DNA from 4 places in the Ottowia oryzae genome. Region 1 is predicted to be linked to each of the others. Evidence: predicted binding sites of a transcription regulator. Region 1 holds the regulator's gene; each other region holds the start of a gene.

The links. Region 1 encodes sigma-54, which starts transcription at its own class of promoters, with help from an activator protein. Its sites were predicted from a motif close to TGGCANGNAANCTGCTTT; they were not measured.
Region 2: glnA (type I glutamate--ammonia ligase) is a predicted target of sigma-54. The motif match lies at 2,315-2,332, and genes of this name have one in related genera.
Region 3: C6570_RS03745 (pilin) is a predicted target of sigma-54. The motif match lies at 1,670-1,687, and genes of this name have one in related genera.
Region 4: pedF (cytochrome c-550 PedF) is a predicted target of sigma-54. The motif match lies at 4,171-4,188, and genes of this name have one in related genera.

Annotation. Positions count from the first base shown of each region.
Region 1 covers NZ_CP027666.1:1,127,735-1,135,238, reverse strand. Annotated here, with positions in the region: gene argS (arginine--tRNA ligase) at 1-905, shown strand, start outside; gene C6570_RS05325 (SPOR domain-containing protein) at 923-1,705, shown strand; gene C6570_RS05320 (thiol:disulfide interchange protein DsbA/DsbL) at 1,802-2,431, shown strand; gene lptA (lipopolysaccharide transport periplasmic protein LptA) at 2,538-3,191, shown strand; gene lptB (LPS export ABC transporter ATP-binding protein) at 3,236-4,006, shown strand; gene rpoN (RNA polymerase factor sigma-54) at 4,003-5,583, shown strand; partial or broken gene C6570_RS18370 (GAF domain-containing protein) at 5,766-7,504, shown strand, end outside.
Region 2 covers NZ_CP027666.1:3,348,525-3,356,028, reverse strand. Annotated here, with positions in the region: gene C6570_RS15320 (MATE family efflux transporter) at 1-208, opposite strand, end outside; gene C6570_RS15315 (EI24 domain-containing protein) at 398-1,288, shown strand; gene C6570_RS15310 (competence/damage-inducible protein A) at 1,278-2,150, shown strand; gene glnA (type I glutamate--ammonia ligase) at 2,385-3,800, shown strand; gene C6570_RS15300 (hypothetical protein) at 3,963-4,526, shown strand; gene glnL (nitrogen regulation protein NR(II)) at 4,599-5,687, shown strand; gene ntrC (nitrogen regulation protein NR(I)) at 5,767-7,347, shown strand.
Region 3 covers NZ_CP027666.1:789,936-797,439, forward strand. Annotated here, with positions in the region: gene C6570_RS03735 (CHASE2 domain-containing protein) at 1-378, shown strand, start outside; partial or broken gene C6570_RS03740 (MBL fold metallo-hydrolase) at 411-1,215, shown strand; gene C6570_RS03745 (pilin) at 1,765-2,250, shown strand; gene C6570_RS03750 (PglL family O-oligosaccharyltransferase) at 2,929-4,377, shown strand; gene moaC (cyclic pyranopterin monophosphate synthase MoaC) at 4,526-5,032, opposite strand; gene tfpZ (TfpX/TfpZ family type IV pilin accessory protein) at 5,098-5,856, shown strand; gene C6570_RS03765 (M48 family metalloprotease) at 5,898-7,502, shown strand.
Region 4 covers NZ_CP027666.1:675,225-682,728, forward strand. Annotated here, with positions in the region: gene creB (two-component system response regulator CreB) at 200-1,018, shown strand; gene C6570_RS03205 (TonB-dependent receptor family protein) at 1,327-3,462, shown strand; gene pedF (cytochrome c-550 PedF) at 3,609-4,058, opposite strand; gene C6570_RS03215 (sigma-54-dependent Fis family transcriptional regulator) at 4,494-6,527, shown strand; gene C6570_RS03220 (cytochrome b) at 6,562-7,149, shown strand; gene C6570_RS03225 (methanol/ethanol family PQQ-dependent dehydrogenase) at 7,337-7,504, shown strand, end outside.

The DNA.
Region 1 (7,504 bases):
TGTACACCAGCGGCCGGGTGGAAGCGACGGTGCAGCGCTTGATCGCCAACGGCAAGACGTACGAGCAGGACGGCGCGCTGTGGCTTAAGACCACGGACTACGGCGACGACAAAGACAGGGTGATGAAGAAGTCCGCCGTGACCACGCCGGACGGGCGCAAATCCGAAGGCGGCTACACCTACTTCGTACCCGACGTGGCCTACCACATCAGCAAGTGGGAGCGTGGCTACCACAAGGTCATCAACATCCAGGGCACCGACCACCACGGCACCATTGCCCGCGTGCGCGCAGGGCTGCAGGCGGCCGACGTGGGCATCCCCCTGGGCTACCCCGACTACGTGCTGCACACCATGGTGCGGGTGGTGCGCGGCGGCGAGGAGGTGAAGATCAGCAAGCGCGCCGGCAGCTACGTGACGCTGCGCGATCTGATCGAATGGACCAGCGCCGACGCGGTGCGTTTCTTCCTGCTGAGCCGCAAGCCGGATACGGAATACACATTTGACGTGGATCTGGCCATCCAGAAGAACAACGACAACCCGGTCTACTATGTGCAGTACGCCCACGCGCGCATCTGCTCGGTGCTGCAGGCCTGGGGCGGCGACGTGAACAGCCTGGCCAGTGTGGACCTGAGGCCCCTGGACAGCCCCGCTGCCCAGGCGCTGATGCTGCAGCTGGCCAAGTACCCCGACATGCTGACGGCCGCGGCGCAGGACTTTGCCCCGCACGACGTCACCTTCTACCTGCGCGAGCTGGCCGCCAGCTACCACAGCTACTACGACGCCGAGCGCATTCTGGTGGACGACGAGCCTGTCAAGCTGGCCCGCCTGGCGCTGGTCGCGGCCACCGCGCAGGTATTGCACAATGGTCTGTCGGTGCTTGGCGTGTCCGCTCCGACCAAGATGTGAGCGTTATTTTCAACATGATGAATTCAAAACAACGCGGCGGCACCTTTCTGGGCATCATCCTGGGGATGATGGTCGGCTTGGCGGCTGCGCTGGCCGTGGCGATCTACGTTGCCAAGGTGCCCATCCCGTTCGTCAACAAAAGCCCTTCGCGCACCAGCGGCCAAGATGCCGCCGAAGCGGAGAAAAACCGCGACTGGGACCCGAACAGCCCCCTGCGCAACCGCAACGCCGCCAAGCCGGGCGCGCCCACCGCCGCCGGCACCGTGGCGCCCGCCCCCGAGGCGACGCCTGTGCCTGCCCCGGTCGAAGTAGCGCGCCCCACCTCGCGGCCCGTGCCGGCGCCCGCCGAAGTCACCCCGCCCACGCGCAGCGCGGCCGCGTCCGCCACCCGTGAGCGCGAACGCGAAGCCAAGCCCGCGACGGAAACCGCCACCGCCTCGGCAACCAAGCCTGCGGCCGAATCCACCGCGCGCACCCCTTCCAAGCCCACTTCGTCCGACCCGCTGGGCGACCTGGTCGCCTCGCGCACCGGCAATGCCGCACCCAGCAGCGCCACGGCCGACCCGTTCACGTATTTCGTGCAGGCCGGCGCCTTCCGCACCCAGGACGACGCCGACGCGCAGCGCGCACGCCTATCCCTCATGGGCGTGGAAGCGCGCGTGACCGAGCGCGAGCAGGCCGGCCGCACGGTGTATCGCGTGCGCGTGGGCCCGTTCCAGAACAAGGACGCCGCCGACCGCGTGAAGGGCCGCCTGGATGGCAATGGCTTCGATTCCGCCCTGGTGCGCGTGCAGCGGTAATTCGGCACGCCGCTGCTGAAAGACGGCGGGATGGACGGAACTTCGGCCGCGCCGGCTCACTCCATAGCCCGCTACCCCTGTTTCTTGGAGAACTAGATGAAACGTCGCGAATTTGCCCTGAGCGCCACCGTGTTGGCCGCGCCGGCATTGATTTCCCTGCCTGCTCACGCCCAGTCGGGCAAGGGCTACGTCGAGCTGAAGAGCCGCGCCCCCGTGAACGCTCCGGCCGGTCAGGTCGAAGTGGTGGAATTCTTCTCATACGGCTGCGTGCACTGCATGCACTTTGAGCCGATCTTTGCCGCATGGAAGAAAGCGGCCCCCAAAGACGTTTCCGTGCGCCTTGAGCACGTGGGCTTCAACAGCAGCTTCGAGCCGCTGCAGCGCATCTATTACGCGCTGGAATCCATGGGCAAGGTCGACGAAGTGCACGCCAAGATCTTCGACGCGCTGCAGGTCAAGAAAATCCGCCTGGACAAGCCGGATGTGCTATTCCCCTGGATCGCCGAGCAGGGCCTGGATCGCGCCAAGTTTGAAGCCGCCTACAAATCCTTCGGCGTGGCCAGCAAGATTCGCCAGGTCACCCAGCTGCAGGACGCCTACAAGGTCGAAGGCACGCCTGCCTTGGGCATTGCTGGCCGCTACTACACCGATGGGTCGATGGCCGGTGGTTTTGAACGCATGATTCAGATCACCAACAACCTGATTGCCCAAACCCGCAAAGGTTGATGGCCGCAGCCCGCCAAGGCGCCAGAATGAGCCCGTTTCGACGGGCTTTTTCATGCGCGGGCGGCACGCTGCGCTTACAATGGCGCGCATAGGTAAAGCAAAAATCGTGCCCCATACCCAGACTCTCTGGCGCCTCTTGGGCGGTGCCGCTGCCGGCCTGTTGGCGCTGGCGCTGGTCACCCCCGCCTTCGCGGAACGCGCCGACCGCGACAAACCCATGAACATCGAAGCGGACGCAGGCCGCTACGAAGATCAAAAGCAAGTCACCACCTTCACCGGCAATGTTGTGGTGACCAAAGGCACCATCGTGATGCGCGGCGCGCGCCTTGAGGTGCGCCAGGACGCGAGCGGCAACCAGTCCGGCACGATGTACGCCGACTCCGGCAAGCGCGCCTTCTTCCGGCAAAAGCGCGAGGGCGTGGACGAATACATCGAGGGCGAAGCCGAAACCATCGAATACGACGGCAAAAGCGACATCGTGCGTTTCATCCGCCGCGCCGAAATGCGCCGCCTGGCGGGCGCCACGATTCAAGATGAAGTGATGGGCAGCTTGATCGTCTACAACAACGTGACCGAGGTTTACACGGTCGACGCCGGATCTCGCGCCGCAGGCGCCCCGTCGGCTGCCCCCGGCGGGCGCGTGCGCGCCATCCTGGCGCCGCGCAATCCGGCCAGCGCCCCGGCCGCTGCGCCAGCGCCCGCCGCCAGCGCGCCGCTGCGGCCCTCGACGACATTGCCCGCCACAGGATCCGCACGGTGAGCGAGGCGAACGCGGAAGCACTGGCCTCGCGCTTTGGCGGCAGCATGCCCGCCGCCTTGGCGCCTGAGCACGGCCACAGCCGCCTGGAGGTGCGCGGGCTGCGCAAGAACTACGGCGCCCGCCGTGTGGTGCACGACGTGTCGCTGGACGTGGCCAGCGGCGAGGTCGTCGGCCTGCTGGGCCCGAACGGCGCGGGCAAGACCACCTCGTTCTACATGATCGTCGGCCTGGTGCGCGCCGACGCCGGCACCATCAGCATCGACGGGCGGTCGATTGAAGACATGCCGATCCACCGTCGGTCGCGCCTGGGCTTGTCTTACCTGCCGCAGGAAGCATCGATCTTTCGCAAGCTCACGGTGGCCGAGAACGTGCGCGCCGTGCTGGAGCTGCAGGTCGGCCCCGACGGCCGCGCGCTGAGCCGCGACGAGATCGAGCGGCGCCTGACCGAGTTGCTGGAGCAGCTGCACGTCAACGACCTGCGCGATTCCCCGGCGCCGGCGCTGTCGGGCGGCGAGCGCCGCCGCGTCGAGATTGCTCGCGCCCTGGCCACTCAGCCGCGCTTCATCCTGCTGGACGAGCCGTTCGCAGGCATTGACCCCATCGCCGTCATCGAGATCCAGCGCATCATCGAATTCCTGAAGGCGCGCGGCATTGGCGTGCTGATCACCGATCACAATGTGCGTGAAACCCTGGGCATTTGCGACCACGCCGTCATCATCAGCGAAGGGCGGGTGCTGGCCACCGGCACGCCCGCGCACATCGTCGAGGACCCACAGGTGCGCCGCGTGTACCTGGGAGAGAATTTCCGCCTGTGAAGCCCGGTCTGTCGCTGCGGGTTTCGCAGCACCTTGCGCTCACCCCTCAGCTGCAGCAGTCGATCCGGCTGCTGCAGTTGTCCACACTGGAGCTGTCCAGCGAGGTGGAGCAGATGCTGGACGACAACCCTTTTCTGGAGCGCGAGGAAGACGGCGCCCCGCGCGAGGAATTCGGCCTGTCGCGTGCCGACACGCGCACCAGCGAGGGCGACCGGGTCAGCGAGAATGCTACAGAATTTGAAGCTGCCAGCGCTGATGGCGCGGGCGCTGAAGGCCCGTTGGACTCTGAATCCCTACTGCACGAAGGCTGGGACGGCGATGGCAGCGTGGACGTCAGCGCCGACGACGGCGAATGGGGTGGCGACGCCCCGGCGCGGGGACAGCAGGCTGCGGGCGACGACGAGCTGGACGCCGGCGAACGCACGGGCGCCCAGGAAAGCCTGACCGCACACCTGCATCAGCAGGCGCTGGCCCTTCGCCTGTCGCCCGAGGATTCGGCCGCGCTGCGCTTTCTGATCGAGTCGCTGAACGAAGACGGCTACCTGGAAGATTCCCTTGCGCAGCTGGCCGCCACGCTGATCGACGACGACGACGATATCGAGCAGATGGAAGAGCTGGTGCACCGCTTCACCATGGCGCTAAAACTGCTGCAGTCGCTGGAGCCGGCCGGCGTGGGCACCCGCAACCTGGCCGAATGCCTGTCGCTGCAGCTGCGCGATCTGCGCGCAGCCTGCGCGGGCGAGCCCGACGAGCTGGCCCGCGTCGGGGCGGCCGAGGCCATTTGCGCCCAGCACGGGGCAATCGAGCTGCTGGCCAAGCGCGACGCCAAGCGCCTGGCCGCGCTGACGGGCCTGCCCGAAGCGCAGGTGCGCCAGGGCATGCAGCTGATCGCCACGCTGGAGCCCAAGCCGGGGCGCCGCTTTGCCGACGTGGAGCGCAACGTGGTGGTGCCCGACGTGATCGTCAGCGTGCGCGGCAGCGGTGCGCAGCAGCGCTTTCGCGTGCAGCTGAACCCAGATGTGATGCCGCGCCTGCGCGTGCACGACGTGTACGCCAGCGCACTGCGCGGCGGCAAAGGCGGCGAAAACCACCAGGCGCTGGCGCAGCGGCTGCAAGAGGCCCGCTGGTTCATCAAGAACATCCAGCAGCGCTTTGACACCATCCTGCGCGTGTCGCAAGCCATCGTCGAACGGCAAAAGAGCTTCTTCATCCACGGTGAGCTGGCCATGCGGCCCATGGTGCAACGCGACCTGGCCGACGAGCTGGGCGTGCACGAATCCACCATCTCGCGCGTGACCACCGCCAAGTACATGGCCACGCCGCGCGGCACGTTCGAGCTGAAGTATTTCTTCGGCTCGGCGCTGGCCACCGAATCGGGCGGCAACGCGTCCAGCACCGCCGTGCGGGCGCTGATCAAGCAACTGATCGATGCCGAGAACACGGCCAAGCCGCTGTCCGACAACCAGCTGGCCGAGCTGCTGAAAGCCCAGGGCATCGACTGCGCGCGCCGCACGGTAGCCAAGTACCGCGAGGGCTTGCGCATACCCGTGGCCGGGCTGCGCAAGGCTTCTGCCTGACGCGCCGCCAGGCGCCGTCGTCGACCGCCTGTCACGGCTATGCCTCGTGGCAGAGCGCGCGTCGCGCACACCGATACACTGGGTCGCGTGTAGGAATTCCCCTACGCGTTTGCATCGGACGTGCGGCCAGCCACGGCGCCTCACGCCTGGCCGCCAGCGCACGATCTGACCAAGGACCACCGGTGGCGCTGCTCAAACCTCAATCCCAACTTCACACGCCTGGCGCGATTCAAGCCCACGGCGTGCTGATCGCGTTGGATGGCTTTGGCGTTGTGACGCACCTGAGTGCCAATGCGGCCAAGCTGCTGGGCCACGAGGCGCCCTCGCTCGGCCGCGCGCTGCCCGAACAGTTTGGGCTGAGCGGCGCCAGCCTGGTTGCCGCAAAAGCTGGCGGCGAAGATTCTGCGTTGGCCGATCATCACCGCGTCGCCCTGAACGGGCGGCAGTTTGACTGCCTTGTCCGGCGGCAGAAATGGGGCACGCTGGTCGAGCTGGAACCCAGCCCCCACCCTAGGCAAGACCTTGATCCCGGCCCAACCTTGCATCAGGTGGTGCGCCGCTTGCGCCAACAGACCAACGTACAGGGTTTGCTGGACGAAGGCACGCGGGCCCTGCGCGCCATGCTGGGTTTTGACCGCGTGCTGGCCTACCATTTCAAGCGAGACGGCAGCAGCCAGGTGGTGGCCGAGGCCAGCAGCGCCACAGACTGGCCGCCGCGCCTGGGTCAGCGCTTTCCAGAAGCCCACATACCGGTTGAAGCGCGTCGCTTGTTCAGCCTGAATCCGGCGCGGCACGTTCCGGATGCTGACAGTGCGCCGGTGCCGCTCGAAGCTGCGCCCGGTCACGAAGCTCCGCTGGATATGACACTGTCCGCACTGCGCAGCGTGCCGGACTTTCATGCCCATTACCTGCATGACAGCGGGATCAGTGCGTCCATGTGCGTGCCCTTGATCGTGGACGGCGATCTGTGGGGCATCCTCGCCTGCCATCACCGCGCGGCGGTGCAGGTGCCCTACCCCGTGCGCGCCAGCTGCGCCGTGCTGGGCGAGCTGCTGTCTACCCAGTTGCAATACCAACTGGACAAGGACCGCGCTGCACGCGAGTTGACGCACGAGCGCCTTCGCGGCAATTTGCTGGCGCAACTTCAGGGCGCCACCGATCCGGCGCTGGTGCTGGCATCGCGACTGCCGAACATGGCGCGCGCCTTCAGGGCGCAGGCTGCGGTGATGAGCCACCAATCCAGCGTGTTCGCGCACGGCGATATCCCCCACGGACTGCAGACCGCCCTGCTGCGCTGGCTGCACGACGGCGGCGTCGACAGCGGTCGGGTGTATGTCACCGATGCGCTGACCGAGTCTGCACCCGACCTGGCGGCACGGCTGACGGGCTGGGGCGGGATGATGTCGTTTTGCTTTGACGAACCCAGTCAAACGCGGATCCTGCTCTTGCGCCGCCAGGCCCCGGACGCCGGCGACGGCGATGTGCCCAGCGCAGCGCGTAGCGCCCTTGGTGAAACCACGACCGGCCCAGACAGCGACTTTGACGGCACTGTCGCATGGGGCGCGGTGGAGCGGGATGCGCTGCAGGCATTGGGTAACAGCCTGGGGCTGCTGGTGGGCGCTGGCGTGGCCGACATGCACCGCTACCGCAACGCCGTCGGGGCCATGCTGCGCGCGCAGGCGCGTGAAGTGGCGCTGCCCGAGTCCAGCGACCAAACCAGTCGCTTCGACCGCGTGCTGCACAAGGCGATGGAGCTGAGCCTCATGCGCGGCAACGTCAAGCCATTGGCCCTGGCACCCGTGGACCTGCCCGCCCTGCTGTCCGCGCGCGTGACGCAAGCGCTGCAGCGCGAACACGGTGCGTCGATCTATCTGGACACGCCCGCCAAGCGCGGCGACGCCGCCCCCGTGGTCGTTCAGGC
Region 2 (7,504 bases), 1.7 Mb from region 1:
GAATGGGCAGCGAAAAGACCAGCAGCGTGCGGGCGATGGGCCCTTGCGTCAGGTCGCGCACGCCCGCGCCGCGCGTGGGGGCGGCCGGGCGCGTGCTGCGGGCAGGGCTGGCCTCGGCGCCGGGGTGGCTGGCGCCGTGCGGCGTTTGCGCGCCGGGCGCGGGGGTGGGAGATGGGGCGTGGGCTGCGGCGTCGGGCATCCGCGCCATTGTGCGCAGGGCGGCGTGGCTGGCTGCCAGCGCAGTCCGACAGCCTGCGTCGGTACACAGGCGCAGCGGTGACGACGGGCAGGGCGCATAGAGCCGGGCGAGGAGGGCCGGGGCGGCTCGCCCGTCGCGCCGGCCGGTTGGCCGATCCGCGCCGCCAGGCGGCCAGCCCGGCGCGTATGCTTGCGCCCCATGAGATTGGTGCTGGACTCATTCTGGCGCGCCGCCGCCTACTGCCTGAACCCGCGGGTCATCGTGCTGTCGCTGCTGCCCCTGGTGGTGATGCTGGTGCTGATCGGCGGGCTGACGTACTTCTTCTGGACGCCCGCGTTGGCGGCCGTCGCGCAGTGGCTGGACGGCTCGGCCGTCATCGGCACGCTGAGCGGCTGGCTGGACAAGCTGGGCGCCACCGCCCTGCGCGAAGCGCTGGCGCCGCTGCTGCTGGTGGTGCTGGCCACGCCGCTGATCGTCATCGGTGCGCTGCTGCTGGTGGCGCTGCTGCTGACACCCGCCATGCTCAAGCTGGTCACCGCGCGGCGCTTTCCGGCGCTGGAGCGGCGCGGCGGGGCGTCGTTCGTCGGTTCGGTGGCCTGGTCGCTGGGCAACACGCTGGTGGCCATGCTGGCGCTGGGGGTGTCGCTGCCGCTGTGGCTGGTGCCGCCGCTCATCCTGCTGCTGCCGCCCTTGATCTGGGGCTGGCTGACCTACCGGGTGATGAGCTACGACGCCCTCAGCGAACACGCCAGCCCCGCCGAGCGCCGCGCGCTGATGAAGGCGCACCGCACGCCGCTGCTGATGATCGGCATCGTCTGCGGGTACCTGGGCGCCGCGCCCGGCGTGGTGTGGGCGTCCTTCGCGCTGTTTGCCGTGGCCTTTGCGCTGCTGATTCCAATAGCCATCTGGATCTACACCCTCGTCTTCGCCTTCTCGTCGCTGTGGTTCACCCACTACTGCCTGGCCGCGCTGCAGGCCCAGCGTGAAAATGAAGGTAAAAAACCGCCTCTGGCGCCCGCCCCAACTGCGCCATCAGCTATTGAATTAGAAGCACAAGCCCCGCCCGCCTTGCCCCACCATGAGCGTTGAAACCCCCCAACCCGCCCCAGTTGACCGGCCTTTGGATAGCCACCCGCCCACCTTCGGGCTGATCGTCATCGGCGACGAAATCCTCTCCGGCAAGCGCCAGGACAAGCACCTGCCGCACTTTGTCGAACTGCTGGCCGAACGCGGGCTGCACCTGTCTTGGGCAGAGTACGTGGGCGACGAGCCGCCCCGCATCACCGCCACGCTGCGGCGCGCCCGCGAATCGGGCGACGTCGTCTTCTGCACCGGCGGCATCGGCGCCACGCCCGATGACCACACCCGCCAGTGCGCCGCCGCCGCCTTTGGCCTGCCGCTGGTGCTGCACCCCGAAGCCAAGCGCCTCATCCAGGAACGCATGGCCGACACCGCGCGCGAGCAGGGCCTGCCGTATGAGCCCGACCGCCCGGACAACCTGCACCGCCTGAACATGGGCATGTTCCCCGAGGGCGCGCGCATCATGCCCAACCCTTACAACAAGATTCCGGGGTTTGCGCTGGCCACGCCTGCGGGAGGTGCTATGTATTTTGCACCGGGCTTTCCCGTCATGGCCTGGCCGATGATGGCCTGGGCGCTGGATACCGACTGGGCCGCGCACTTTCGGCGCGGCGCCTGGCTGGAAAAATCCGTCATCGTCTTTGGCGGCATGGAAGCCACGCTCACCCCCGTCATGGAACGGGTCGAGGCCGCGCACCCTGGCGTGAAAGTCTTCAGCCTGCCCAGCGTCGACCACCCCACCTACGGCATGCACATCGACCTGGGCGTCAAGGGCGAACCTGCCGCCGCCGAAGCCGCCTACGCTGACCTGCGCGCCTGGCTGGCGCCGCTGGATCTGCGCTACGGCCCCGAAATAGTGCGCACCACGTAGCACAACATTGGTGCAATTTCCGTGCGTGCACAACATTGGTGCCATCGACTTGAGCGACTGCCCGAACGGCGTTCCGAAAGGCCGCAGGCGCGCCCCAAGTGAAGGCACAATCGCTACCGATGCGCAAGCCGCTTGGGCGGCTGCTGCACCCGCCCTTCGCAGGCTGGCACGGAAGCTGCTGCACAGAGCGTGAGCTTTTTTGTTTGAACCACCAATCCGATCAGGAGATTTCAGATGGCCAAGTCGGTCGCAGACGTGATGAAAATGGTGAAGGAAGACGAGTGCAAGTTCGTCGACTTCCGCTTCACCGATACCCGTGGCAAAGAACAGCACGTCACTGTGCCGGTCTCCGCGTTTGACGAAGACAAGTTCAGCGAAGGCCACGCCTTCGACGGCTCGTCCATCGCCGGCTGGAAAGGCATCGAAGCCTCCGACATGCTGCTGATGCCCGACGCATCCACGGCACACATCGACCCCTTCTACGAAGAATCCACCCTGGTGCTGACCTGCGACGTGCTGGAGCCGGGCGACGGCAAGGCCTATGAGCGCGACCCGCGCTCGCTGGCCCGCCGCGCCGAGGCCTACCTGAAGGCGTCCGGCATTGGCGACACCGCCTACTTCGGCCCCGAGCCTGAATTCTTCGTCTTCGACGGCGTGCGCTGGAGCACCGAGCCCGGCCACAGCTTCTACAAGATCGACGAGTACGAAGCCCCCTGGAACAGCGGCGAGAAGCTTGAAGGCGGCAACCGCGGCCACCGTCCCACCGTCAAGGGCGGCTACTTCCCCGTGCCGCCGGTGGACAGCACGCACGACATGCGCGCCGAAATGGTGCTGCTGCTCGAAGCCATGGGCATTCCGGTCGAGGTGTTCCACCACGAAGTGGCTGGTGCAGGCCAGATGGAAATCGGCACCAAGTTCAGCACGCTGGTCGAGCGCGCCGACTGGACGCAACGCCTGAAATACGTGGTGTGGAACGTGGCCGATGCCTACGGCAAGACCGCCACCTTCATGCCCAAGCCCTACCACGGCGACAACGGCAGCGGCATGCACGTGCACCAGTCCATCTGGAAGGGCGGCAAGAACCTGTTTGCGGGCAAGGGCTACGCCGGCCTGTCGGACACGGCGCTGCACTACATCGGCGGCATCATCAAGCACGCCCGCGCGCTGAACGCCATCACCAACCCCAGCACCAACAGCTACAAGCGCCTGGTGCCGCACTTTGAAGCACCGGTCAAGCTGGCTTACTCCAGCCGCAACCGCTCGGCCTCGATCCGCATTCCGCACGTCGCCAGCGACAAGGCCCGCCGCATCGAAGCGCGCTTCCCCGATCCGATGGCCAACCCGTACCTGTGCTTCTCGGCCCTGCTGATGGCTGGCCTGGACGGCATCGAGAACAAGATCCACCCGGGCGAAGCCGCCACGAAGGATCTGTACCACCTGCCGCCCGAAGAGGACAAGCTGGTGCCCACCGTCTGCCACAGCCTGGACCAGGCCCTGGAAGAGCTGGACAAGGACCGCGCCTTCCTCACCAAAGGCGGCGTGTTCACCGATTCCATGCTGGATGCGTACATCGATCTCAAGATGAACGAAGTCACCCGCGTGCGCGTGAACGTGAACCCGGTTGAGTACGACATGTACTATTCGCTGTGAAAGCCGTGTGATCTGTTCACAACGGAAGTGAAACAAGGCGGCCTTAGTGCCGCCTTTTTCCATTTGGCGCCGGGAACACTGGGTGACGAACCGGGTCTACATGGCCGATACTTCCACTTTTGATCCCCGGCGCTGGCCGCTGCCCAGCCCTGGAGACCGACGATGACCCAAGCTTCCCTGTTGATTTCCTCCCTGGTGGCCGCCGCCAGCCTGCTGGGCGCGGCGCTGCCCGCCACTGCGCAAGAGCGCGTTTACCGCTGCGGCAACGAATACACCAACCAGATCAAGGGCCGTTCAGGCTGCAAACTGGTGGAAGGCGGCAACGTGACCATCGTGCGCGGCACCACGGCGTCCGTGGGGGCAGCGCCCGCCCCGTATTCCAACCCCAGCCCCAGCCCGGCGCGCGCCAGTGGCGGCGGCGGTGGTGGTGGCTCTTCGTCGCCCTCCACCGCCAGCGCGCCGCCGTCGGCCCCGCGCATCGACACGCCCGACCAGCGCGCGCGCGACTCTGACGCCAAGACCATCCTCGAGCAAGAGCTGCGCCGTGCCGAAACGCGCCAGGCCGAGCTGCGCAAGGAATACAACAACGGCGAGCCCGAGCGCCAGGGCAACGAGCGCAACTACCAGAAGTACCTGGACCGCGTGGCCGAGATGAAGGCCTCCATCGCCCGCAACCAGTCGGACATCGACGGCCTGAAGCGCGAACTGGGCCGCTTCAGCCGCTAATTCCACCGTTTTGCCTTCGCCCGCGGCGCCTGGTGCGCCGCGTTTGTGCTTTCTGTTTCCGGAGTCCACCGCATGGGTGTCCCTCGCCGACCCCATCCCGCCCGTTTTCAGGCCTTCGACATGCTGCCCACGCTCGTGGCGGTGGTCGACGACGACGGCGTGGTTCTGTTTGCCAACGCCGCGCTGGAAAACGCCCTGGGCCTGTCGTGGCGCACCATCGAAGGCAGCCGCTTTCTGGCCTACTTCGTCGAGGGCGGCACGCTGGAGCGCGCGCTGCTGGGCGTGCGCGGCAACAGCTTCGCGGCGCTGCGCTACGACGCGCAGCTGAAACCCCAAGCGGGTGAACCAATGACCGTGCACGCCATCGTCGCGCAGACCGAGCGCGCGGGCGAGATCATCGTTGAGCTGCTGCCGCTGGAGCAGCAGGCCCGGCAAGAGCGCGAAGAGCGCCTGGCCGACCAGGCCCGCGCCAACAAAGAGCTGTTTCGCAACCTGGCGCACGAGATCAAGAACCCGCTGGGCGGTATTCGCGGCGCGGCGCAGCTGCTGGAGATGGAGATCACCGACCGCAGCCTGCACGAATACACGCAGGTCATCATCCACGAATCCGACCGCCTGCAGCTGCTGGTCGACCGCCTGCTGGCGCCGCACCGCCACCGGCAGGTGCTGGGCGAAGTGAACATCCACGAGGTGTGCGAGCGCGTGCGCTCCGTCGTGCTGGCCGAGTTTCCGCGCGGGCTGAAGGTGGTGCGCGACTACGACACCTCGCTGCCCGAGCTGCGCGGCGACCGCGAGCAGCTGATTCAAGCCGTGCTGAACGTCGTGCACAACGCCGCGCAGGCGCTGACCGAGCGCATCGCGCAGGGTGACGCGCAGATCACCCTGCGCACGCGGGTGTTGCGGCAGGTAACCTTTGGGCGACAGCGCTATAGACTGGCACTGGAATTGCATGTCATTGACAACGGGCCCGGTGTTTCAGAAGCGATCAAGGACCGTGTGTTCCAGCCCCTGGTTTCGGGGCGGGACGGAGGCAGTGGCCTGGGGCTGACCCTGGCGCAGACCTTCGTGCAGCAACACGGTGGCTTGATCGAATTGGACAGCGAGCCTGGAAAGACGGATTTCCGGATCCTGATTCCGCTGCCCTCGGCATCCCAGGGGTAGCGGGGCAGGGGGCGCCAGTCGGGCGCCAGCCGGGGGCCACCGTCTGTGCCAACCCCTAGACGCAGGAAAGAAGTCCCCCATGCAGCCGATCTGGATCGTCGACGATGACCCTTCCATCCGCTTCGTCCTCGAAAAGGCCCTGGCGCGTGAGTCGCTGCCCACGCGCTCTTTCTCCAACCCGCGCGACGTGCTCGCCGCGCTGGGCGAGCCCGACATGCCCGGCCCCAGCGTGCTGGTCAGCGACATCCGCATGCCCGGTGGCAACGGGCTTGAGCTGCTGTCCACCGTCAAGGAAAAGCTGCCGCAGCTGCCCGTGATCGTGATGACCGCGTTCTCCGACCTGGACAGCGCCGTGTCGGCCTTCCAGGGCGGCGCGTTCGACTACCTGGCCAAGCCGTTTGACGTGTCGCAGTCGGTCGAGCTGATCCGCCGCGCCGTCACCGAAAGCCAGCGCGAAGCCGTGGCCGACGTTCAGGCGCAGGTCGCCCCCGAAATGCTGGGCCAGGCGCCCGCCATGCAAGACGTGTTTCGCGCCATTGGCCGCCTGTCCAACAGCCAGGTCACGGTGCTGATCACCGGCGAATCGGGCAGCGGCAAGGAATTGGTGGCGCGCGCGCTGCACAAGCATTCCACGCGCGCCAACGGCCCCTTCGTGGCCATCAACACCGCCGCCATTCCGAAGGACTTGCTGGAATCCGAGCTGTTCGGCCATGAGCGCGGCGCCTTCACCGGCGCGCAAACGCTGCGCCGTGGCCGCTTTGAGCAGGCAGAGGGCGGCACGCTGTTCCTCGATGAAATCGGCGACATGCCGTTTGACCTGCAAACGCGCCTGCTGCGCGTGCTGTCGGACGGGCAGTTCTACCGCGTGGGCGGCCACCAGGCGGTGCAGGCCAACGTGCGGGTGATCGCCGCCACGCACCAGAACCTGGAGCAGCGCGTGGCCGACGGCGCGTTCCGCGAAGACCTGTTCCACCGCCTGAACGTCATCCGCCTGCGCCTGCCTCCGCTGCGCGAGCGGCATGAGGACATCCCCGCGCTGACGCGGCACTTTCTTGCCCAAAGCGCGCGCCAGCTGGGCGTGCAGCCCAAGCAGATGTCGCCTACGGCGCTCACACGGCTGTCGGGGTTCTCGTTCCCGGGCAACGTGCGCCAGTTGGAGAACATCTGCCACTGGCTGACGGTGATGGCGCCGTCGCAGGTGATCGAGGTGAAGGATTTGCCGCCCGAAGTGCTGGCCATACCGCCGCGCGCCGAAGGCACGCCCGCCGCCAGCCAGCCCGAGCCCGTCGCCCACCACGCCGCAGCGCCCCGGTCTGACCAGGGCGGCCTGGTGTACGAAGCGGCCGCAGGCACGCCCGCGCCCTACGCCGATCTGGTCAAAGGCTTTGCGCCGCCCACCCAAATCGGCGCCGCTGCGCCCAGCGCAGGCCCCGTGGGCGAAGCCACCGCCTGGGAAGAAGGGCTGGAGGCCGACGCCGCCCGTCTGCTGGCCGAAGGCCATGCCGACGTGTGGGACCGCGTCATGCACCGCGCCGAAGCCCGCCTGATCCAGGCGGCGCTGACCAGCACGCGCGGCCGCCGCATCGAGGCGGCGCAGCGCCTGGGCATTGGCCGCAACACCATCACGCGCAAGATCCAGGAGCTGGGGCTGGACGACTAAGGCCGCTGCAGTGCCTGCACGGCCCGCGCGGCCTGCACGGGGCCGCGCGCGGGCGTGGGGCTTTTCGAGCCGGCTGCGCACCTGCCCGTGCTGCGCCTGCCGCCCGCCACGTTCATCGGGCGCGGCGGCGCAGGCGAACGCCGCCGGCGGCGCCAAC
Region 3 (7,504 bases), 340 kb from region 1:
CGCTTTTACGGCGTGGACTTGATCGTCAGCGAAGCCACGCGCGCGCAGGCGGGCGATCTGCCCGACGGCCTGCTCTGGCAAGAACTGGACCGCGTGCGCGTCAAAGGCCGCCAGCAAGCCGTCACCGTCTATACCGTGCGCGCGCCGCGCCCAGGCCAATCACACGCCGCCCTCGAAGCCGAGCTGCAACTGTGGGCCGACGCGCTGGCCGATTGGCGTGCGCAGCGCTTTCTCGCCTGCCGCAACAAACTTAAGACGCTGCGAGCGCAGGATGCCAATTTGTTCCTGTATCGCCTCTGCGACGACCGTGTAGCCTCGCTGATCCATACGCCACCGAGTTCCGTCTGGGACGGAACCACGGTGATCGGCGAAAAGTAGCGAATGGGTTGGATGAGGGAAGCTGGGCGATCATGAAGATTCGCGTGCTGGGCTGCTCGGGCGCCATTGCGCAGGGCTGCAAGACCACCGCGTTCCTGGTCGATCACGACATACTGATCGACGCAGGCACCGGCGTGGGCGACCTCACGCGCGAAGAAATGCTGCGCATCGACGACCTCTTCCTCACGCACGCGCACCTGGACCACATCGCCTACCTGCCGCTCATGCTGGACACCATCGCCGCCAGCCGGGTCGGCCGCCCCCTGCGCGTGCACGCCCTGCCACACCTTGCACGCGCTGCACCAGCACCTCTTCAACGACCTCATCTGGCCCGACTTCACCCGCCTGCCCACGCCAGACAACCCGTTGCTGACGTTTCATGAGCTGCGCACCGGCGACGTGCGCCAGTGCCAAGGCCGCACCGTCGAGGCGCTGCCCGCCGTCCATTCCGTGCCTGCCGTTGGCTACGCCGTGCGCGGGCCCGAGGCGGGCGCACCGTGGTGGGTCTTTACCGGCGACACCGAGCGCAACCCCGCCCTCTGGCAGCGCATCAATCAGCTGGACGTGCACAGCTTGGTCATCGAAACCGCCTTCAGCAACCGCGAGCGCGACCTGGCCCGGCTCTCGCGCCACCTATCGCCCGAAGTGCTCGGCCACGAACTGGCCCACATCGCGCCAGGGCTCCGCTACCCCATCTTCATCACGCACACCAAGCCGTCGGAAACCGACGTCATCCTGAGCGAAATCACGCAGCTGCGCGCCGCCATGCAGCGCCCCGACCGCCCCGCGCCCGAACTGCGCCTTTTGCACGCGGGCGACGTGTTCGACATCGTCTGATACGAATCCGCCCTCAAAAATATAAGAACCGTTCGGGCTGAGCCTGTCGAAGCCCTGCGCGGTGCATGCACTTCGACAAGCTCAGTGCGAACGGTTTCTGACGGATTGAACGCAATTTGGTATGAGTGCCAAACCCCTCACCCCCAGCGCCCACTGCTGGCGGCAGTGCGCGGCCCATGTCAGCCCGTTGAAATCCTCCCGTATAACCGATCGCTAGCGCCCGCCAGGCAAGCGCAAGCAGCTATATTTTCAATAGTATCCTGTTGGTCAGACCGCCTGGCCCCCACGTCACCGCAGCCCCTTCGCCATCGCTGCCAAAAACCGGTCGAGCGCCCAGCCGATGACAAGAAACGTCACCCGCACCCCGCCCGCCATCTGTCGCAAATTGTCACCTGGCACGCCGCGCCTAGCCCTGACCGTGAACTGCCGCACGAATCACCGCCCCCACGCGGGTTGGCACGGCGCCTGCAAATGAAAGGCTGTGCGGCGACGCACTGACAAGTGAAGTGTCTCCCGGTTAGCAATCAATTTCTTCCAAAGGACTGAACCATGAACAAGACTCTGCAAAAAGGCTTCACGCTGATCGAATTGATGATCGTCGTGGCGATCATCGGTATTCTGGCCGCCGTGGCGCTGCCTGCTTACCAAGACTACACGGTGCGCGCGCGCGTTTCCGAGGTGATTCTGGCAGCTTCTTCCTGCCGCACAACGATCACCGACACGGTTCAAAACGCCCCCGGCAAAGATGTTTCAGTCCCATTGGCAGCATCGTGCACCGTGACACCGACCAAGATGGTGAAAAGCGGCAGTGCCGATAAAGACGGCGTGATCACCGTTGTCGGTGACGAGTCGGGTCTGAAGGGCGACACCAAGTCGGACGCCAACTCCATTTCTATGGTTCCTTACGTCGGTGGCACCGCGTTGGATGGCGCGAACGATGGCGGTAAGACCATTACCGAATGGAAGTGTGGCCCTGCAAAGACCAACCCGATGCCCACCAAATACCTGCCGGGCTCTTGCAAATCCACGACCTGATAAGGCGCTTATCAGTCTCAAAGGCGGCCTGCGGGCCGCTTTTGTTTGGGTCTTTGTCTTTCGTGCGCATAAAAAGTGCTTTGCTTCGTTGGGGTGCATTGCTGATCAACACGTTTGTCTTCAGGATTTAAGACCGAGAAGTGGCCCCCGAAAGAATCGCGCAACCTTTTTATGCTCAGACTATGGGGCCGCTTTGCTCGCGCTACGGTCGCGCGGGCCCGTGGCCTGAGGTCCAATGCGATAAACGCAGAGCCGAGACAATACGTCTAGAGCGTACAGTCTCCTTGAAATTGTCCGCCCATTGATGCACCGAAGGCCCGGGGTCAATTCGAAGTTTTTGACTAGCCAAAAATACCATTCCGCAGGCGATGGATGGTGACATAGGCGAAATCGATCGGGCGGTGGAGCAGCGGGAAGAGCATCACAGTTGTCTGGCGCACGGTATCGACCCTCATTGACCCCAGCGAACTCTGGTGCGCGAAGATAGAACCTCACGCTTGGGCACAATGCGCCACCATGCCCCTCGATCCCCTCCTGTGCGCAGCATTTCTAGTCGTCCCTTGGTTGTGGCCATTCACTTCCGGGCCGCTGGCGCCGGTGCAGCCTTATCTGGTGTCGGTGGTTGCAGCTGCGGCGCTGCTGGCGTGCCTGGGGCGTAGTGGTGGCGAAGGGGGGGCCGTGGTGGCCCGAGGCTGGCTGGCGGCGGCGGTAGTCAGCAGTTGCATCGGGTTGCTGCAGTATTTCAATCTGGAAGGCGCGCTGCACCCGTGGGTAAACGCGGCAGAGCCGGGCACTGCGTTTGGCAACCTACGCCAGCCCAACCAGCTGGCCACGCTGCTGGTGATGGGCCTTATGGCGCTGCGTTGGCGGGCGCAGACGGGTGACGCGTGGCACAACCTGCGCGTGGCAGGCGCGGCAGCGCTGCTGATGGTGGGGCTGGCGGCGTCGGCTTCGCGCATCGGGCTGGTGGAGCTGGCGGCGCTGTGCGCCGTGGCGCTGATGTGGGCCAGGGCGGCCAGGCGCGGCCTGCGCGCGACGGGGATGGGGGCGCTGTGGGTGGCGGCGGTGTACGCCGTCGCTGCGCTGGTGTTGCCCGCACTGTTGCAGTGGGCCGAAGGCATCGACGGGCGCAGCATGGTGGACCGCCTGCAGCATGCCGAATCCACCTGCGGCAGCCGCCTGATTCTGTGGAGCAACGTGATCGACCTGATCCGGCAGAAGCCGTGGACAGGCTGGGGCTGGGGTGAGCTGGCGTACGCGCACTACATCACGCTCTACGACGGGCCGCGCTTTTGCCACATCCTGGACAACGCGCACAACCTGCCCCTGCACCTGGCGGTGGAGCTGGGCGTGCCGGTGGCCGTGCTGGCGTGCGGCGCGATCGGCGGGCTGATCTGGCGCGGCAGGCCATGGGCCGAGACGGATCCCACGCGGCAGCTGGCTTGGGGTGTGTTGCTGGCCATCGGGTTGCACAGTCTGGTGGAGTACCCGCTGTGGTACGGCCCGTTCCAGATTGCGGTGGGCCTATGCATTTGGATGCTTTGGACCACGCCGCGCCGGCCTGCGGGCACGGGCAGCTATCAACCCGATAGCGATTTGCCTTTGTCAGCGTCGCCATCGGAGGCGAGCACAGGGCCGTCGCCCGCCAGCGCTGTTCGCCTCACCATCGCGGCGGCCATGCTGGCGGCGTTGGCCTACGCAGGGTGGGACTACCACCGCATCAGCCAGATCTACCTGCCGGCTGAGCAGCGGTCGGCCTGGTACCGCGACGACGCGATGGGCAACGCCCAAAAATCCTGGCTGTTCGCCGATTCGGTGCGTTTCGCCGAAGTCACCACGCGCCCGGTGACGCGCGACAACGCGCCATGGATGCTGCTGGAATCGCTGAAGGCGCTGCACTTTTCGCCCGAGCCGCGCGTGATCACCAAGGTGATCGAAAGCGCCACCGTGCTGGGCCGCGAAGACCTGGCCATCGCGCACCTGGCGCGCTTCAAGGCGGCTTTCCCCGAAAAGTACCGGCAGTGGTCGGACGACAACCGGCGCATGGCCGAGCGCGTGACCGAGTTTCTGCAGGGCGGCGCGAGCGCCGCCAGCGCGGACAGTGCGGCGAGCGCGGCGTCGCAATGACGCGCGCTTTTGCGCCCATAGCGCGATGCGCCAGTGCGCATGGCACGAGACAGTTGGGTGCGTACCCGCACCGTTGCGGATCGATTTCTAAAGGAAATGGCCCGCCAGCGCTTATGCATACTGCGCTGGCAGCTATCAAATCAGTAGTTCAGACGGCATCCGCCACATAGCTGCCCGACTTGCCGCCGTGCTTTTCCAGCAGGCGCACGCCGGTGATGGCCATGCCGCGGTCGGCCGCCTTGCACATGTCGTACACCGTGAGCAGGGCCACCTGCACGGCGGTCAGCGCCTCCATTTCCACGCCGGTGGGGCCGGTGGTTTCCACGGTGGCGGTGCATTGCACGGCCGGCGGCTGGTTGGCGCTGGCCGGGGTGGGGAGCAGCTCGATGGCGACGCGCGTCAGCGCCAGCGGGTGGCACAGCGGGATCAGGTCGCTGGTCTTCTTGGCAGCCATGATCCCGGCCAGACGCGCCACGCCCAACACATCGCCCTTGTTGGCCGTGCCCGATTCGATCAGCGCCAGGGTGGCTGGCAGCATCTCGATGCGGCCAGTGGCCACGGCCACGCGCCGCGTGGCAGCCTTGTCGCCCACATCGACCATGTGCGCCTGGCCTTGGGCGTCGAAATGGGTGAGCGGGTGTGTGGAAGATGGCATAGGTGCGCGGCTTACGGTGGCAATCTCGCCGTGGTGGCGAGGCAGGGCTGCGGCATGATAAGCGCATGAACCTCTGGCAAAGCAAGCTTCGCGCCTTCGGCATTCACCTGTCCCTCAGTCTGCTGATCGCCGCATTGGCGGCGGTGGTGGTCTTCGGTGTTTGGTTTCCCTATCCCTACCGCGACATCTCGGGCGGCCGCGAACTGTTTCTTTTGATTGTTTGCGTTGACGTGGTGCTTGGGCCATTGGTGACGTTTACTGTGTTCAACCCCAAAAAGTCACGGCGAGAAAAGGTGTTGGATTTCAGTCTCGTTGCTGTCATCCAGCTGGGTGCGCTGCTGTACGGACTCTGGTCCGTCATCGAAGCGCGCCCCGTGCACACCGTCTTTGAATACGATCGCCTGCGTGTGGTCCATGCGGCCGACGTGCCGGAGTCTTCTATTGGCCGAGCACCGAAAGAGCTGCAGACCCTGCCGCTGACGGGGCCCACGTGGCTGGCGCTGCGCCCGTTGGCTCCGAGCGAATCGATGGAGATGACACTGGCTGCGCTCAACGGCGTGCCTCTAGGCACGCGTCCTGAGCTGTGGCGCCCGTATGAGTCGGAGCGCTCGGCCGTCTTGAAGGCGGCGCGTCCTGCATCGGAACTCACCACCCGCTTTCCCACTCAATCTGCCATGATCACCCGCGCGTTGGCCGAGGCAGGCAAGCCCGCCGACGCGCTTGTTTACCTGCCGCTTCAGGCCCGCAAGGACACCGTTTGGACCGCCATCCTCGACCGCGAGACCGCCAAGCCACTGGCCTACCTGCCGCTCGATTCGTTCTAAGCCCCCGCGCGGCCGCGCTGGCCGCCGGCGCGCTGCTGGGGCTGGGTGCGCTGATCGCGCCGCCCCTCAGCGCGCAGCCCACCAGCACCCCCACGCCGGGCACCACCCGTGCGCCCGCCGGCCTGCCTTCGCTGGGCGATGCGGGCGACATGACCACGCTGGAAGAGCGCAAGCTGGGTGACGCCATCGCAGGCGAGCTGTACCGCGACCCCGATTACCTGGACGACCCCATCCTGGGCGAATACGTTGACGGCGTGTGGCGGCAGCTGCTGGCCGGCGCCAAGGCACGCGGCGAGCTGTCGCCCGAGTTGGAAGAGCGTTTCGCCTGGGTGGTGCTGATGGGGCGCGACCGCACCATCAACGCGTTTGCGCTGCCGGGCGGCTACTTCGGCCTGCACACCGGGCTGGTGGGCGCCGTGGCGTCGCGCGATGAGCTGGCTTCGGTGCTGGCGCACGAAATCTCGCACATCACGCAGCGCCACATCGCGCGCCTGATCGGCCAGCAAACCCGCCAGGCGCCGATGATGATGGCGGCCATGATTCTGGGCGCCATCGCCGCCACCAAGAACCCGCAGGCCGGCATGGCGCTGGCCGTGGGCGGGCAGGCGGCGGTGATCCAGCAGCAGCTGAACTTTTCGCGCGACATGGAGCGCGAGGCCGACCGCATTGGCTACGGCGTGCTGGGCCAGTCGGGCTTTGCGCCCAGCGGTTTCGTCAGCATGTTCGAGAAGCTGCAGGCCGCCTCGCGCATCAACGACAACGGCGACTGGCCCTACCTGCGCAGCCACCCGCTGACCACGCAGCGCATCGCCGACATGCAGCAGCGCCAGCAGGGGCAGGGCCGCGCCGCCACGCCTCCCACCGACTACGAAGCCCTGCTGCTGGCCGGGCGCGCCCGCGTGCTGGGCCGCCCCGGTGTGGACGTGCTGCGCGCCTGGGCGGCGGAGCCCGCGCAGCCTGGCTTTGACAGCCAGCCCCTGCCCAAACGCGCCGGTGCGCTGTACGCCGCCGCCATGGCGCAGGCGCAGCTGCGCGACCTGCCCAAGGCCCAGGCGCTGGCGGCCCAGCTGGCGCACGCCGTGGCGGGCGACGCGCGCGGGCTGCGGCAGGCGCGGCTGTTGCAGGCCGATTTGGCGCTGCAAGCGGGCCAGCCGGCCAAGGCGCTGGAATGGCTGCCTGCCAACGCTTCGGGCACCGCGAGCGGGGCGTTGACTGGCACGGGCACGGGCGATGCGCCCGCACCGCCCGCGTCCTCGCCCATCTCTGCCGCGCACGGACAGGCCGGGCGCGCCGCGCTGCTGATGCGCGCGCAGGCGCTGACGGCCACGCAGCGCGCGGGCGATGCTGTATCGGCGCTGCAGCCGTGGGTCAGCGACCACCCGCAGGATGCGGGGGCGTGGCAGGCGCTGTCAGCCGCCTACGGCTCGCAAGGGCAAACGCTGCGGGCGCTGCGCGCGCAGGGCGAGGTGGCGATGTCGCACATGGACTACGCGGGCGCGGTAGACCGCTGGCGCGCCGCGCAGGACTTTTCGCGCACGCAGATGGGCGGCGGCGATCTGATCGAAGCCAGCATCGTCGACACGCGCTTGCGCACCGCGCAGGCGGCCCTCAAGCAGCAGCGCGAGGATGAACTGAAGCGCCGCTGACG
Region 4 (7,504 bases), 450 kb from region 1:
GCTGGGGCGCGTCGCTTCGCTCGCGCGCGGTTGGGGTGAGCGAATCTGGCGTCGGGTGGAGTGGACGCTGCATGATGAGAGTCTGCAGCCATGCGGTACTCGAACTCGGCACCTCTCGATTCCAAGTCAATTTAGCCTCTGGTGCCGTAGCTGCTTGCGCGAGCAGCTATCTATCTTGTAGCAATCTAGAATCGCGGGCATGTCGTCAGTCCCTGCCGCTTCGGTCAAACCCACCATCCTGGTGGTGGAAGACGAGCCGGGCATCGCCGACACCATCCAGTACGCGCTGGCCAGTGATGGCTTTGCGCCCGTGTGTTGCGGCAGCGGGCGAGATGCGATCGCGCAGTTCACCACCGCGCCGCCGGCCCTGGTGATTCTGGATGTCGGCCTGCCGGACATGAACGGCTTTGAGCTGTTTCGCCGCCTGCAGGATCTGCCTGGTGGCAAGCGCGTGCCGATGCTGTTTCTGACCGCGCGCAGCGGCGAGATCGACCGCGTCGTTGGCCTGGAGCTGGGCGCAGACGACTACGTGGCCAAGCCGTTTTCACCCCGCGAACTGGTGGCCCGCGTGCGCACCATCCTGCGGCGCAGCCAGCGCGCGCAAGGCGCGGACGATGGGGGCTTGGTGGCGCCCGCAACCACCCATGACTCTGAGCTGAATCAACCGCCAGCGCCCATCTCTACTGCGCAAGCAGCTACTGAATTTGAAGCAAACTACATCGTTCGCCACGGCGCGCTGGAATGCGATGCCGAACGCCGCCTGATTCGTTTTCACGGCCAGTCGCTGGTGTTGTCACGCTACGAATATGGTTTGCTGGCTACGCTGCTGCAGCGGCCCGGGCGCGTGTACACCCGCGACGAACTGCTGGAGCGCGTGTGGGACGACCCGGGCGACAGCTTCGACCGCACGGTGGACGCCCACATCAAAACCCTGCGCGCCAAGCTGCGTGCGGTGCGGGATGATCAAGACCCGATTCGCACCTTGAGGGGCGTGGGTTACGCCTTGCGCGACGGTTGATGCCGGGCGCTGCTTTGCCGCACCGCTGAGGCTTGGCGCCGGAGCTCATCGCTTAAGAGCTTCAAGGGGAGAAATTGACCTTTGAAGCGAATCGCGGGTGAATGCGGCGAACATGCGCCTTTGGTGGGGCGGGTCGTTTGTCAGTGCTGGGGCAGGCTGCCCGATCTGGAACAGTGGGTGTTCCAAACTGCAGCACCGCATGCGGCCTGCGCGCTGCAGGTGTCCCGTTCTCGCCGTCGAGCGTCATGGCACGGTATGTGTAAACAGATGCTCCAACCGAAAAAAACATCGACGAGACAAGGAATCCCATGCCAGCCATTGCCCCGCGCGCGCCGTACCCACTGAAGACCGTGGCATTGGGTGGCCTCATGGCCATGGCACAGGTGGCCGTCGCACAGCAGGCCGACGTCCCCACGCTGCCGGATGTGACCGTGGGCAGCACGCTGGCGCCATCGACACTGGATCAAACCGCTGCGTCGATCACCGTGGTGGACGGTGAGCGCGCGCGCGATCGCCAGTGGCAGGTGAACCTGTCGGAAGCCCTTCCAGGCGTACCCGGCCTGCTGTTGCAGAACCGGCAGAACTACGCGCAAGACCTGCAGCTGTCTATTCGCGGCCATGGCGCTCGGTCCACGTTCGGCGTGCGCGGGGTGCAGGTTTTCGTGGATGGAATTCCCTCGACCATGCCGGACGGGCAGGGGCAGATCAGCAACATAGACCTTTCTTCGGCGGAGCGCATCGAGGTGCTGCGCGGCCCCTACTCTGCGCTGTATGGCAACTCGGCCGGTGGCGTGCTCAACGTCTACACCGAGCGAGGTGAAGGCGCGCCCCGTGTCCAGAGCACCTTCGCAGTCGGCAGCGATGGCCAGAAGCGCCTGGGCCTCAAGGCGCAGGGTGAAAGCCAGGGCATCGGCTATGTCATCAGTGCCAGCCGCTACCTGACCGACGGCTGGCGCCGGCAGAGCGCCGCCGACAAGAACCTGCTGAATGCGCGGATCGACACCCGGGTTGGCGCGGACGGCCAGCTGACGCTGGTGGCAAGCCACGTATCGGTGAACGCGCAGGACCCGGGTGGCGTGACCCCCGCCGACTGGACCGCCAATGCGCGTGCGGTTGCGCAGAACCCGATCGACTACAACGCCCGCAAGAACACCCGCCAGACCCAGGCGGGCTTGACCTATGAGCGACGGATCGACAGCGCCAACACCTTGCGCATGATGGTCTACGCGGGCGAACGCGAGATCGTGCAATACCAGTCCACGCCTGCCGCATCGCAACAGGCGGCCACCAGCGCGGGCGGCGTGATTGATCTGAAGCGCACCTATGGCGGCATGGATTTGCGCTGGGCGCACGATACGGAAGTTGCGGCGCGCCCATTCAGCCTGGTGGCTGGCCTGGCCGCCAACGTTGTGGAAGAGGACCGCCGTGGCTACAACAATTTCAGCAACGGCGTGCTGGGGGTCGAGGGCGCCTTGCGCCGAAAGGAACGCAACACGCTGACCAATATCGACCCTTATGCCCAGGTTTCGTGGCGCTTCGCGCCCGATTGGACGGCGCTGGCCGGCCTGCGCTGGAGCAACGTGCAGCTTCAATCGCGCGACAAGTACATCGCCAACGGCAATGGCGACGACAGCGGAAACACTGGCTTTCACCGCGTGTTGCCCGTGCTGTCGCTCCAGCACCGCGTCAGCGACAGCGCCAATGTCTACGCGTCGGTCGGCAGTGGTTTCGAAACCCCGACGTTCAACGAGATCTCTTACAGGCCGGGCTCGCTGCCGGGTTTGAACTTCGGCTTGCGCCCCGCCACGTCGGTCAGCGCCGAAGTGGGTTGGAAGCAGCGCTATGGCTTCGGGGATGCGGTGCGCGGAGAGTGGACTGCAGCGGTCTTCCAGACGCGTACGCGCAATGAAATCGTGGTGGCCGACAACACCGGCGGCCGCAGCAGCTTCCAGAACGCGGGCCGCACCCGACGGCAAGGGCTGGAGCTGAGCAACACGACCTGGATTGATCGCCAACTTCAGCTGAACGCCGCTTTCACCTGGCTGGATGCCACGCTGAGCCAAGGCTTTTGCGATGCCAAGGGCGCTACTTGCGTGCCGGCGGGCAAGCGCATCGCGGGTACTGCGCGCACGCAGGCCTTTCTTTCGCTGGACTGGAAGCCCACCAGCCATTGGCGCGCAGGCATTGACTGGCGTCACGTAGGCGCTGTTGCCGCCAACGATGTCAATTCCGTGCGGGCTCCGGCATACGGCGTCTTTGGGGTCAGCGGCGCCTATACCGCGCGCTTTGGCGGCTGGAAGGTCGATGCGTTCGCGCGTGTCGATAACCTGGCCAACAAGAAATACGTTGGTTCTGTCATCGTGAACGAAGGCAATGGGCGCTTTTACGAAAGTGCGCCGGGCAGGCAATGGATGCTGGGGGTGACTGCGGCGTACCAGTTCTGAAGGCACGACCGCTCGGCCGCGTGTTGATCACGCCTTGCGTGGGTATCGAGTTCATGCCAGACGGGGCGGCTGATCCATCAGGGCAGGGATATCGACAAAAAAAGGGACTCCGATAAGGAGCCCCTTTTGTTGGCAGATGTGCTGGATCACTTTGTCTTGTCGCGGCGATCTTCAAGGTAAGAGCGGATAGCCCAAATGGCTTCTTGCGTCAGCGTACCTTCGAAAGGAGGCATGTAGACGCGGCCGTCACGTGTGCGCCCGCGGCGTACCGTGCCAGCGTAGTAGTCGTCCATCTCCTTGAAGCAGGCCGCTTTTTTCGCCGCATCCGCCAGGCTGATGCAGTCGTCGTCGAACTTGCGCAGATCGGGCGCAATGCCGCCGGACAGGGCCTCCAGACCGTGGCATCTGGCGCAGTTCTGGTTGTAGGCCGAGCTGCCGATGCGCAGGGCCTCGCCGCGCGCAGGGCTGGCCTTGTCATAGGGGTTTGATTCAAGCCATTTGGCGCCCAGCTGCGGCAGGCTGCTGGTGTCCACCGCCTGCGGCACCATGTCGCCATGCGCCAGGGCGGCCGACGAGAAGCCCCATGCCAAGGCCATGGGCAGCAGATAGCGGCGAATGGCTGATCCAGGGCGCTGGGGAGGGTCGGAAGAAAAGCGTTTCACGGGTGTCTCCTGTTGGAAAAATAAGAAAGCAAATCGCTACCCATGAAAAGCAAATAGCAAGCCACGGCCTCCGGTGTTTCAACCATTGAGCCAGGCGTGCTTCAAACTGCAGCACTTCAGGTCCCATTTGCTCCAATGTGGAACAGCTCGCCGCTTCTGCGCGCTGGACCGAAGGAGGCCCTGGGAGATATCCCAGTTGTAGGCAAGCTTGCGGATACAGAGAATGCCGTTCATAACAAGAAGCATCCCGTAGACAGCGAGCACAACTAAAGCAAGGCCGTGCTTGTGAGCTGCGCCACGCGCAGCACGCCATCCGGATCAATACCGGCTTCGCAGGCACCAAGAGCCTCACGCAGGAGACAAGTCAACATGCCCATCGTTGAATCCGTCGGTCGCTTTCCGGCGCAGACAGGCGTCGCATCCCAGCCAGCAGCGCCGGATCATCACGTTGCTGAAGTTTTGGACAAGGCCAACCGCCGGTCACAGACCTACGGCGTGTCCGTGCATGAAGAGCCCGACTACACCAGTCCCAGTCGCGGCCACATGAGCAGCGCAATGGATGAGAACCGCTTCCTGTTCCAGCATGCCGCGCCGATCATGGAGACGCTCTACGGGCAGATCGCCAATACGCACAGCATGGTGCTATTGACCTCAGCGCAAGGCATGGTGTTGCACTCACTCGGGGACAACGATTTTCTGGAAAAAGCCTCGCGCGTGGCCCTCGTGCCTGGCACCGACTGGTCGGAAAAAACCAAGGGCACCAACGCCATCGGTACGGCACTCAGTGAGGAGGAGGCCATTACGGTCCATGGCAACCAGCACTACATGAGCGCCAATCAATCGCTCACCTGCTCGTGCTCGCCCATCTTCGACCCGCATGGCCAAGTCATCGGCACCCTCGACGTCACGGGCGATCACCGCAGCTATCACCAGCACACGCTGGCCCTGGTGCGCATGTCGGCTCAACTGATCGAGAACCATATGTTCGCGGGCAGTTTCCCCAAGGCGGTGCGGCTGCACTTTCATTCGCGCCCGGAGTTTCTCGGCACGCTGGTGGAAGGCATAGCGGTGTTTTCGCCGGAGGGGCGCTTCATCTCGGCCAACCGCAGCGCGCAATTCCAACTGGGCCTGTCGCACCACGCCCTGCAGGCGCACACCTTTTCTTCGCTTTTCAATCTGCCCATTTCCGCACTGTTCGAACTGTTCAGCGGCTCAGCGTCGATACCGCGCCAGCTCGGAATGCACAACGGGGTGTCGGTCTGGTGCCGGACGGAAATCAAGCCCGCTGGGCCATGGTCGCATCCTTCGCTCGCGCCCGTCGAGCAGGAGGGCGGCGCCACGCCGCCATCGGCTCGCACGGCCACGCCAACGCAGTCGCGCTGCAAGCCGCACCTGTCGTCGTTGCAGTATCTCGACACTGGAGACGCGCAGATCAAATCCGTCATCCAGAAGCTGCGCCGCATCGTAGATCGCGACATCCCCGTGATGATCCTGGGTGAAACCGGTACAGGCAAAGACCTGCTGGCGCAGGCCATCCACAACGATTCGGCGCGCGCGCGCATGCCTTTCGTCGCCGTTAACTGCGCATCCATTCCTGAGACTTTGATCGAGGCCGAGTTGTTTGGCTACGAGGAAGGGGCATTCACCGGCGCGCGCAAGAAGGGTGCGATTGGCAAGATCGTGCAGGCCGATGGCGGCACATTGTTCCTCGATGAAATCGGTGACATGCCAAGGCATCTTCAGGCACGGCTGCTGCGCGTTTTGCAGGAACGCAAGGTCAGCCCCCTGGGCGCGCGAAAGGATGTTGAGGTGGATGTCACGGTGGTTTGCGCGACCCACAAGAACATCAGGGAAATGATCTCCCGCGGTGAGTTTCGAGAGGATCTTTACTATCGCCTCAATGGCCTGGTGGTGCGGCTGCCTGCATTGCGCGAGCGCACCGACTTTGAAGTCGTGGTGAAGAAAGTCCTGAAATCGCTTTGCGAGGGCGAGCCGCACATCACCATCTCTTCGGACGTGATGACATTGCTGGCCAGCTACCACTGGCCAGGCAACCTGCGCCAGTTGCATAACCTGCTTCGCACGGCCGTTGTCATGGTGGACACCGATGGTGTGATCGATGCGGAGCACCTGCCGGACGATTTTCTCGAAGAGCTGAGCATCGCCAACAACGCCCCGTTGGCTGTTGAGGCCAGCGTGATCGCTTCTGCGCCCGTCGCCATTGCGAACTCTGAAGAAGTGTTCACCGACGGCGTGCGTCTGCAGGACGTCACCCTGAATACGATGGCACAGATGTTGCGCATTCACAGGGGCAATGTGTCGGCGGCAGCCAAGGCGCTTGGGGTGTCACGAAACACCATCTACCGCAAGAAGAACCTGCTTCCTCCCGACCTGCTGAACTGAGGCTCGGCAGCGCTGCGCAACTCCCGCACAGGGCATGCGCACGCTGCTGCGCTGCATGACACAAGTCCATGGAGACGCCGAGATGAAAGTACCCGCGCCCGTTTCACATCGCTACGACCGGTTTTCGGTAGGGCTGCATTGGCTCATGGCCGTGATGCTGCTGGCCCAGCTTGTGCTGGGCATCTGGATGACCGGCCTGCCCAAGGACGCTGGCGGAGTCCGGGCCGCCTGGTTCAATCTGCACAAATCCATCGGCATGTTGCTCGGGATGTTGGTGCTCGTTCGGCTTGCCTGGGCGGTCCTGCGCCCCCGTGTCATTGAATTTCCCCTGCCGCGCACGCAACACGCGCTGGCCATTGCCAATCACCGATTGCTGTACCTGCTGATGCTGATGGCGCCGGTTTCGGGCTTCTTGGGTTCGATGTATTCGGGCTACCCCATTCGATTCTTCGGCATGAAACTGCCCCAGCTGGCCGAGCGCTGGGACTCTGCCAAGGCGTTCTTCAGCATCATGCATGAGGTCTCGGTCTACGCCATGCTGGTTCTCATCGCGGCCCATGTGCTGGCCTTCGCGTACCACCAGGTCGTCTTGAAGGACGGGCTCATTCGCCGCATGCGATGACATAGGCTGCGGCGCTCAGGACATTGCGCCGCGGTGCTCCGTATTTGAACAGCTCGCGCGCCACACTCCGCTCCACATTTGAACGGGAGCGCCGGTTCAAAGCAGCGGAGCCTGCCTGCCAGGCGATGGCATGTGTTTTGCAGATGTTGGATGGCCATCATCTACAACCACACGAGGAGCAAACCACATGTCCACATCGGCCTTCCGCCCCATGCGTTTGAACACGCTGTGTCTGGCGATTGCAGCCACCGTCAGTCTTCCCGCGTTCGCGGTCAAGCCAGTGACCTGGGAAGACATTGCAAACGACGCCAAGACCACCGAAGACGTGCTGTCCTATGGATTAGGGCTGACGGCC